One region of the [Ruminococcus] lactaris ATCC 29176 genome, then DNA from elsewhere that is predicted to be linked to it. Evidence: riboswitches for the same ligand, from Rfam matches in the RefSeq annotation. Region 1 holds a riboswitch; the other holds the start of a gene.
The links. Region 1 has a riboswitch for cobalamin ahead of NQ541_RS09980 (sirohydrochlorin cobaltochelatase). Riboswitches for the same ligand answer to the same signal wherever they lie in the genome.
Positions count from the first base shown of each region.

Region 2: linked by a shared signal. The riboswitch ahead of NQ541_RS11150 (ICP22 family protein) and the one ahead of NQ541_RS09980 (sirohydrochlorin cobaltochelatase) in region 1 are both predicted to bind cobalamin.

Region 1 covers NZ_CP102292.1:2,125,665-2,130,003, reverse strand. Annotated here, with positions in the region: gene NQ541_RS09990 (discoidin domain-containing protein) at 1-430, shown strand, start outside; gene NQ541_RS09985 (PD-(D/E)XK nuclease family transposase) at 777-1,838, shown strand; cobalamin riboswitch at 1,879-2,071, shown strand; gene NQ541_RS09980 (sirohydrochlorin cobaltochelatase) at 2,294-3,490, shown strand; gene NQ541_RS09975 (hypothetical protein) at 3,504-4,055, shown strand; gene NQ541_RS09970 (YitT family protein) at 4,196-4,339, shown strand, end outside.
Region 2 covers NZ_CP102292.1:2,400,964-2,405,302, reverse strand. Annotated here, with positions in the region: gene rsmH (16S rRNA (cytosine(1402)-N(4))-methyltransferase RsmH) at 1-872, shown strand, start outside; cobalamin riboswitch at 914-1,115, shown strand; gene NQ541_RS11150 (ICP22 family protein) at 1,308-4,339, shown strand, end outside.

The sequences.
Region 1 (4,339 bases):
ACCGGCTGTAGAAGAGGATGCAGACTATACAGCAGTGAATGCAGCAATTGCAAAAGCAGATAAGATTGACAGAAGTAAGTATACAGAAGAAAGTCTGAAGGCTTTGGATGATGCAGTCGCAGCGGTAGAAAAGGGTCTGAAAGAATCCGAACAGGATAAAGTTGACGCAATGGCAGCAGCAATCGAGAAGGCACTGGATGGTCTGAAAAAGAAACCGGCAGCTGACGATGATAAGAAGAATGATTCAAAGAAAGATGATTCAAATAAGAATGACTTAAATAAGAATGATTCTGATAAGAAGGCAGATGCCGTTAAGACTACTACAGTGAAGACCGGAGATGCAGCCAATGTAATTCCATTCTTCGGAATGACATTGCTTGCAGCAGGTGCAGTGATCGTAATTGCATTTAAAAAGAAACGCAGAGCTTAAGAAATGCAGACAGGATGAAAATGAACTGAGCTGCGAAAAGCTTTGTTAAAAAGAAAAGAGTCTGGATATACAGAAAATGTATGTCCGGACTCTTTTGTTATCCTCCCCCAAAAAAATTATCCACAATTTTATCGACAAAAAAGATGAGTTATGAACAAAATACAAATTGCAATTCCAGTATTTGTCATGTATTCTGTAATTACTCCGATTCATGGAGCATCTGAATTCAGAACAAGGTCAACTGCTTTTATTCAAAGCATCGATTCAATGTAATTAAAATAAATGGTCAAAATGAAAATCTGCAGAGAACAGTCAGAAAAAAATCATCAGAAGAAAGGAATTGCCTATGAAGAACAAACTGCAAAATTATTTTCCAATCATAAGGACAAGAGGGGAGGTGCTTGAAGAATTAAGAGAAAATAAAGAGTTGTGGAAAACTTTTTGTGGATGGAAAGAAACCTGTCAGCAGGAATATCTCGATCTATGTACGGGAGTGAAGGGAATCAAATTATTATATGATACTTATTTTAAAGCTATTATGAATCCTGATACCAGACCGGATCGGTTTAATGATTTTATATCAGAGATGTTGGGACAGAGAGTGAAAGTATTAAAGGTACTGCCAAATGAGTCTGCAAGGATTGCGGCTGAAAGTTCCCTGCTGGTGATGGATGTTGTAGTACAGCTGGAGGACGGAAGTATTGCAAATGTAGAGGTGCAGAAGATCGGGTATCTGTTCCCGGGAGAGAGAAGTGCGTGCTATTCGGCGGATCTGCTACTGAGACAGTATAAAAGAGCAAGGGAGGAACTGGGTGCAACATTCAGCTATAAAAATATAAAAAAAGTATACACAATCGTCTTGTTTGAAAAGAGTGGCAGTGAATTCAGAAAATTTTCAGCAGAGCTGTACCTGCATCGATTCCGACAGACAAGCGATACCGGCGTGGAGATCAATCTATTACAGGAGTATACATTTGTATGTCTTGACATTTTTAATAACATCATCCACAATAAAGATAAAAAGATAGAGAATAAATTGGAAGAGTGGTTGGTATTTCTAAGTCAGGATGATCCGGATATGATTATGAAACTGTTGGACAGGAATCCTGAATTTCAGAAAATTTATGAAGAAATCTACACTCTGTGCCTGAATATGGAAGGGATGATGGAGATGTTTTCAAAAGAACTGGAAATTATGGATCGAAATACAGTAAAGCTGATGATCGATGAGATGGAAGAAGAACTGAACGAGACAAAGCGGAAAGCGAAAAAGGAAGTTGATGAGGTGAAAAGGAAGGCAAAAGAAGAAATTGAAGAAGCGGAAAAGCGTGCAAAAGCAGCGGAGGAAGAGACTGAAAGATTACGCAGGACTTTGGAGGAGCAAAAAGGTAAGAGGGATATTTCTTGACAGATCTTCAGGGAAGGTGTTAGAATATCCCCGTTACAATTAAATGAAAGATGCGTAAGGTGTCAGTCGGACAAAATGTCAGGACTGGTGAAAAGGGAAACAGGTGCGAATCCTGTACGAACTCGTCACCGTATTTCGTGAGCAACAGCCGTAAGACCACTGGGAGACCGGGAAGGTAAGCTGGATGCGTCTGAACGATCAGCCGGGAGACCTGCCTTTCGCAGTACAGGAACGAAGAGTTCAGGCCACGAGGAATTGGCGGTACGAAAAAGATGACAGACTGTTTTTTATAAGAAGACGGTTTATTCGTGCGAAGCAGATGTTATTTGAACCCTCGTTTTTTAACGGGGGTTTTATTTACTTATTTATGCAGACAAAAGCCAGAGTCGGTGTATATCTGTATATCTGAACCGTTCTGTTCCAAAAAGCATTGATCAAAGATCAGGGAGGAAAAGATGAAGAAAAAATTATTGACAGCATTTCTGGTAACTGCACTTGGAATATCCATGTTAAGTGGATGTGGTGGAAAGAACAGTGACGACAATTCAACCAAATCTGAACAGTCAACCAAAGAAAAAGATCAGGAGGCGGCAGATAAAGTGGCAAAGCTGATTGATGATATTTATGTGCAGGAGAGGACAGACAAGACAGATGAGCAGTGCGAAGCTGCAAAGAAGGCATGGGATGCATTGACAGATGCACAGAAAGAGTTAGTAGAAGGTGAAAATGCAGACCCGGATTATTTCGGAAGAGATACGGGAGACGCATCAAAAGATGATCCACTGAATGAGGATGAGATTGGGGAAAATGAACTTTTAGTTGTAAGTTTCGGAACTTCCTTTAATGACAGCCGTGCAGAGGATATTGGTGGAATTGAAAAGGCACTTCAGGCAGCTTATCCTGAGTGGTCTGTAAGAAGAGCATTTACGGCTCAGATCATCATCAACCATGTTCAGGCACGTGACGGAGAAAAGATTGATAATATGGATCAGGCTTTAGAAAGAGCTGTAAAGAACGGTGTCAAGAATCTGATCGTGCAGCCGACGCATCTGATGCATGGTGCAGAATATGATGAGCTGACAGAAGCAGTGGAAAATTATAAAGATAAGTTCGAGTCAGTAAAAATTGCAGAGCCACTGCTTGGAGAAGTTGGTTCCGATGCAACTGTGATCAATGCAGATAAGGAAGCCGTAGCAAAAGCGATCACAGCAGAGGCAGTAAAAGTAACCGAGTATGAAAGCCTGGATGCTGCAAAAGAAGCAGGAACAGCATTTGTATTTATGGGACATGGAACATCCCATACAGCAAAGATCAGCTATTCCCAGATGCAGACGCAGATGGAACAGCTTGGATATGAGAATGTATTTATCGGAACAGTAGAAGGTGAACCGGAAGAGACTTCCTGTGAGTCAGTGATTGAAAAGATCAAAGCAGCAGGATACAAAAATGTTGTACTTCGTCCGCTGATGGTTGTAGCAGGAGATCATGCCAATAATGATATGGCAGGCGATGATGATGATTCCTGGAAGAGCCAGTTTGAAGCGGCAGACGCATTTGACAACATTGAGACTCAGATTGCCGGTTTAGGTGAGATTAAAGAGATCCAGCAGCTTTATGTAGCTCATACAAAAGCAGCAATGGATGCAGAATAGGAGATTATTTTTCATGAGAAAAAGACTGTTGGCAGTGACACTTTCTGTTATGATGACTGCCTCAATGCTTGCAGGATGTGGCGGTAAGGCAGATACGAAAGATACTAAGAAAGTACAGACAGAACAGGATTCTTCAAAAGAGGAAGGAACAGCAGAAGAATCTTCGGAAAAGAAAAATGCAGCAGAAGATGCAGGACTGGAAGATGGTGTATATACTGCAGAATTTCATACAGACAGTTCGATGTTTCATGCAAATGAGACAAAGGATGGAAAGGGAACTTTGACTGTGAAAGACGGAAAGATGGTCTTTCATGTCACCCTTCATTCAAAGAATATTGTCAATCTGTTCCCTGGTAAGGCAGAGGATGCCCAGAAGGATGGAGCAGAACTTCTGCAGCCGACCGTAGATACGGTGACCTATTCCGATGGAACTACGGAAGAGGTTTATGGATTTGATATTCCGGTTACAGTGATCGATCAGGAGTTTGATCTGGCTCTGATCGGGAAAAAAGGCGTGTGGTATGATCACAAGGTAAGTATTGAAAATCCGTTGAAAGATGAATAAATCTTCTTATAAAGCAGATTTGTACAGATGGCAGAGTCGGGGACTTTTGCCCCCGACATCTATGAATCTGTATAAAGAATAATTCGAGCTTAAACGGAGCATACTGAGTACGATAAAAAGGAAAGGTATGCTCTTTTATTATGAAAAAATCGCATCTGTATGATTTCTTATATAATATAGCAGGAAGTATTTTGTATGCGGCAGGGATTGATACCTTTGCCGGGGCAGCAGGATTTGCACCGGGCGGTGTATCAGGACTTGTCCTGATCCTGAATCATCTGTGG
Region 2 (4,339 bases), 280 kb from region 1:
TGGATTTCCTGGATATTCAGCCGGGACAGACCGGATTTGATGCAACATTAGGATATGGCGGGCATACAAAAGCCATGCTGGAATGTTTGAAAGGACAGGGGCATATCTATGCTACAGATGTAGACCCGGAGGAATCGGCAAAGACGAAGAAACGACTGGAAGAGCAGGGATTCGGAGAGGAAATCCTGACGGTCTGCCTTCAGAATTTCTGCACGATTGATGAAATTGCAGAGAAAGTGGGTGGATTCGATTTTATTTTGGCAGATCTTGGCGTATCGTCCATGCAGATTGACAATCCCAAAAGAGGATTTTCATTTAAAGCCGATGGGCCTCTGGATTTGCGGCTGAATCAGGAAAAGGGAATCAGTGCAGCAGAGCGTCTGGATACCATCTCAAGAGAAGAACTTGCGGGAATGTTATATGAAAATTCTGATGAACCATATTGTGAAGAACTGGCAAAAGCGATCACGGATGAGATTCGCAGAGGAAACCGGATTGATACAACGACAAAGCTCAGGAACGTGATCGAGAAGACACTTTCTTTTCTTCCAGACAATAAAGAGAAAAAGGATATCGTAAAGAAAACCTGTCAGAGAACATTTCAGGCTCTGCGAATCGATGTGAATAATGAGTTTGAAGTTTTGTATGAGTTTATGGAGAAATTGCCGGATGCACTGCGTCCGGGCGGAAGAGTTGCAATCCTGACGTTTCATTCCGGTGAGGACAAGCTGGTAAAGAAAGCATTAAAAGCAGGTTATAAAGCAGGCATCTATTCTGATTATGCGAAGGATGTGATCCGCCCGTCCGCACAGGAATGTGCAAAGAATGGGCGTGCAAGATCGACGAAGATGCGTTGGGCGGTCAAGGCGTAACGTTGACTTTCCTATGGCATCATGCTATAGTAGCGAAGAAAAAAGTAAATAAAGCGTTCGGTGCTGTTCTATATAGGAAGATATAGCAACAGGTAAAAGGGAAGCAGGTGCAATTCCTGCACGAACTCGTCACTGTAAGCAAATGTGACCGGCAGGCGTGAAGACGCAGCCACTGGGAGACCGGGAAGGCGTTCGGGCATAAGATTTGTAAGTCAGGAAACCTGCCGGTCGCTGGTGCGGGGAATGTACATTCCAGATCACGAGTAATTGATTGTACCGAAAAGTAATGGATCCGGGAGCTTTTCTTAAAAGAAATTCTTTTCTGACTCAGACAGCTCAAAGAAACCGGTTTATTTTCATTGTCTTTCTGACGTTTCTTACTTACTTTTAGATAAGTTCAGCTTATTTCCCGTATTATTCAAGACAGGAGGAAAAATGAAGAACAAAAAGGTTAAATATCTTGCCATGTTGCTTGCGTTTTCTATGGCAGTTTCACCGATGTCTTATACGAAAGCATACGCAGAAAATGCGGAGACCGCACAGGCGGCAGGAGCGGTGAATGCAGGAGAAAATTTGGCAGACGGAGCAGGCATTCAGGAAGGAACAGATACTTCCGGTGGAACAGATACCTCTGGTGGAACCAATACATCCGATGGATCGCAGTCCGCTGATGCAGATCATACCGGAAACGGATCAAAAGAAAATGGTTCTGAGAATGCAGGTTCAGAAAATACAGGTTCACAGGATCAGAATACACCGTCACAGGATTCCGGCAGTACCGGTGAAAATTCGGGAGAAGATCAGAATACTTCTGATGAGACGGGAGAAGGAAAAGATTCTGAAAAAATGAATGAAAAATCAGATGATCCGTCTGACAAAGCTGATGCGGAGAAAAAGGATGCAGAAGAGAAATCTTCGGAAGAAACTGCAAAGCAGGCCGATGAGACAACTGCAAAAGAGACACTTGTAACACCGACGAAAGAGATCACAGGGGTTGAAGTTCTGAAAAATGATGGAACTTCTTATGGAATGTTCCCGATCACAGATGCAACGTGTACCGTAAAAGGGGATAAGATCGAGATTTCCTTTAGTACCGGTACAAAGACTGTGTTTGACCGTCTGTATCTCGGTGCAGCGACAGACGAGGATAAGAGCAATTATGTTCAGGGTACGAATACCGGAAGTACCTGCCAGTTTACGATCCAGGTTCCGATTTCCGCAAAGAACAGTTGGATTCCGGTTTCGGTAGGACGTTCAGATAAAGGAACATGGTCTGAAAATCTGCTGTGGATGAGTATCCCGGATGTGCAGACATCAGGAGAAAAAGAAGATTATCAGGCAAATGACGGAGTTACGGCAATTTATGGTTCTGATGATGCAAAGAAGCCGGGACAGGCTTACAGTATGATCAAGATCGCTGCATCTAAAGTGGTTGTAAAAGGCGGGGCATTGCAGGTTTCGGTCTGGATACAGCCGGCAAGCAGTGGCAGTTTTACTTATGATGCAATCTATATCGGAAATAGAAATGATGAGACAAAAGAACCGATCATTTTAGGTGAAGTCGATACAGAAAAAAATCTTGAAAAATTTACCTTTACCGTGCCACTTGAAAAAGCAGGCGGAGAAGTCTCTTTTGTACCAAGAAATGGAAGAACGCAGAAGTGGAGCACTTCAAGTTCACTGGCATTCAAGCTTCCTGCAATGGACGATTTTGTGAAACCGTCAGAGATCAACATCACAACGCAGCCGAAGCAGGAGACTGAGGCAGGCAGCGGAAGTTCTGTGGCACTGTCGGTGGAGGCATCCGGTGAAGAAGGAATCAATCTGAATTATCAGTGGCAGTTCAGTGCCGATGGTGCAACGTGGGCAGACTGTACCGGAGTTACTGCAAAGACTGCAACATATACATTTACCATGTCTCTGGAGACAGCAGGAAAGTATCGTTGTATCGTTTCTGATGCGACAGGAACGAGTGTCACTTCTTCCGAAGCAGTAGTGAAGCTGCCGGAGGCTCCGGTTGTTACGGGGAATCAGGTAAAAGTAGTAAAGTCCAACGGAGCTGACTTTGCAATGTTCAAGACCAGTGAATCAAAAGTGGTACAGGATGGAGAGGAACTGGAGATCACTCTGTCAACAAAGAATGTCTCCTTTGACAAGATCTATTTTGGCTATAAAGATGATGAACTGAAAGAATCTGTAGCAAATGGCACAGAAGCAAATGGAGAATGGAGCTTCACATTCCATCTGCCGGCTTCTGCAAAGGGAACGACAATCCCAGTAACACTTGGAAAGCCGGATGGAAGCTGGTACTCGAACCAGTATCTGTGGATGTATATCCCGGATGAGGGAATCACAGAACTTCCGAGTGCGGCAGATGCAGTAAAAGTGATCGCCGGGGGAACGGGTGCAGCGTACAATGATTTCAATATTGTTTCTTCAAAGGCGGTATTAAAGGGAAAAAATGTAATCCTGACTTTGAATGTGAAAGGTCAGAAATGGACCCGCCTGTATCAGGGAGTTCAGGCAGATGCAGATAAGACATCTGCAGTAAATGGAGTTTATCGTGCAGAGGATGATACAACGACATTTACACTGACAGTTCCTGCAGAAAAGCAGGGAATGAACATTGCAGTTACACCGGGAACGGCTTCTGCGTGGATGTCCTGGGCGAGAGATTTATATATCAATGTGCCGAATCTGGAAGGAAAAGCAAATGTAACAGAAAATGGAGTTTATGATCTGTACGGCTCAGCATATCCGACCAGCAGCTATGCAAGCCTGAATTTTGAACGGGGCAGCAGTATTTCCATCAATGGGGATACAGCAACCGTGACTATGGTTACGCAGGCATCTGCTTATGATAAATTATATCTTGGAACAGTGTCAGATGCGGATAGTGTGAAAGATGCCGGTGCCATCAGTGCGGAAGATAAGTCCGAGATCGCCAGTGGTTATAAGACATTTACATTTACGATTCCAACAAAGGATCTTGGAAAAGAGATCAATTATGTAGTCCACATTCAGAAATCAAATAAATGGGCAGAAAAGCAGAGTACTTTCTATATTAATGGAATCCTGCCAAAGACAGGAGAACTTCCGACACCGGATCCTGATCCGACACCAGATCCGGAACCTGGCACAAAAGTTCCGGCAGATGGAATTTACAGTATCCAGGTGGATTCCAGTGCGTCTATGTTCCGTGTCATTGGATGCGAACTGACTGTAAAAAATGGAAAGATGAAGGCGGTTCTGACGCTGAGTGGTACGGGATACGGTTATCTGTATGTCGGAACAAAAGAACAGGCGGCGGCAGCAGACAAATCAAGCTGGATTCCATTCCAGACAAAGATGACAGAGAACGGAGAAAAGTATACTTATGAAATTCCGGTGGAGTCATTAGATAAGAAAATTGCAGTTGCAGCTTATTCGATCAAAAATAAGATCTGGTATGACAGAATGCTGACATT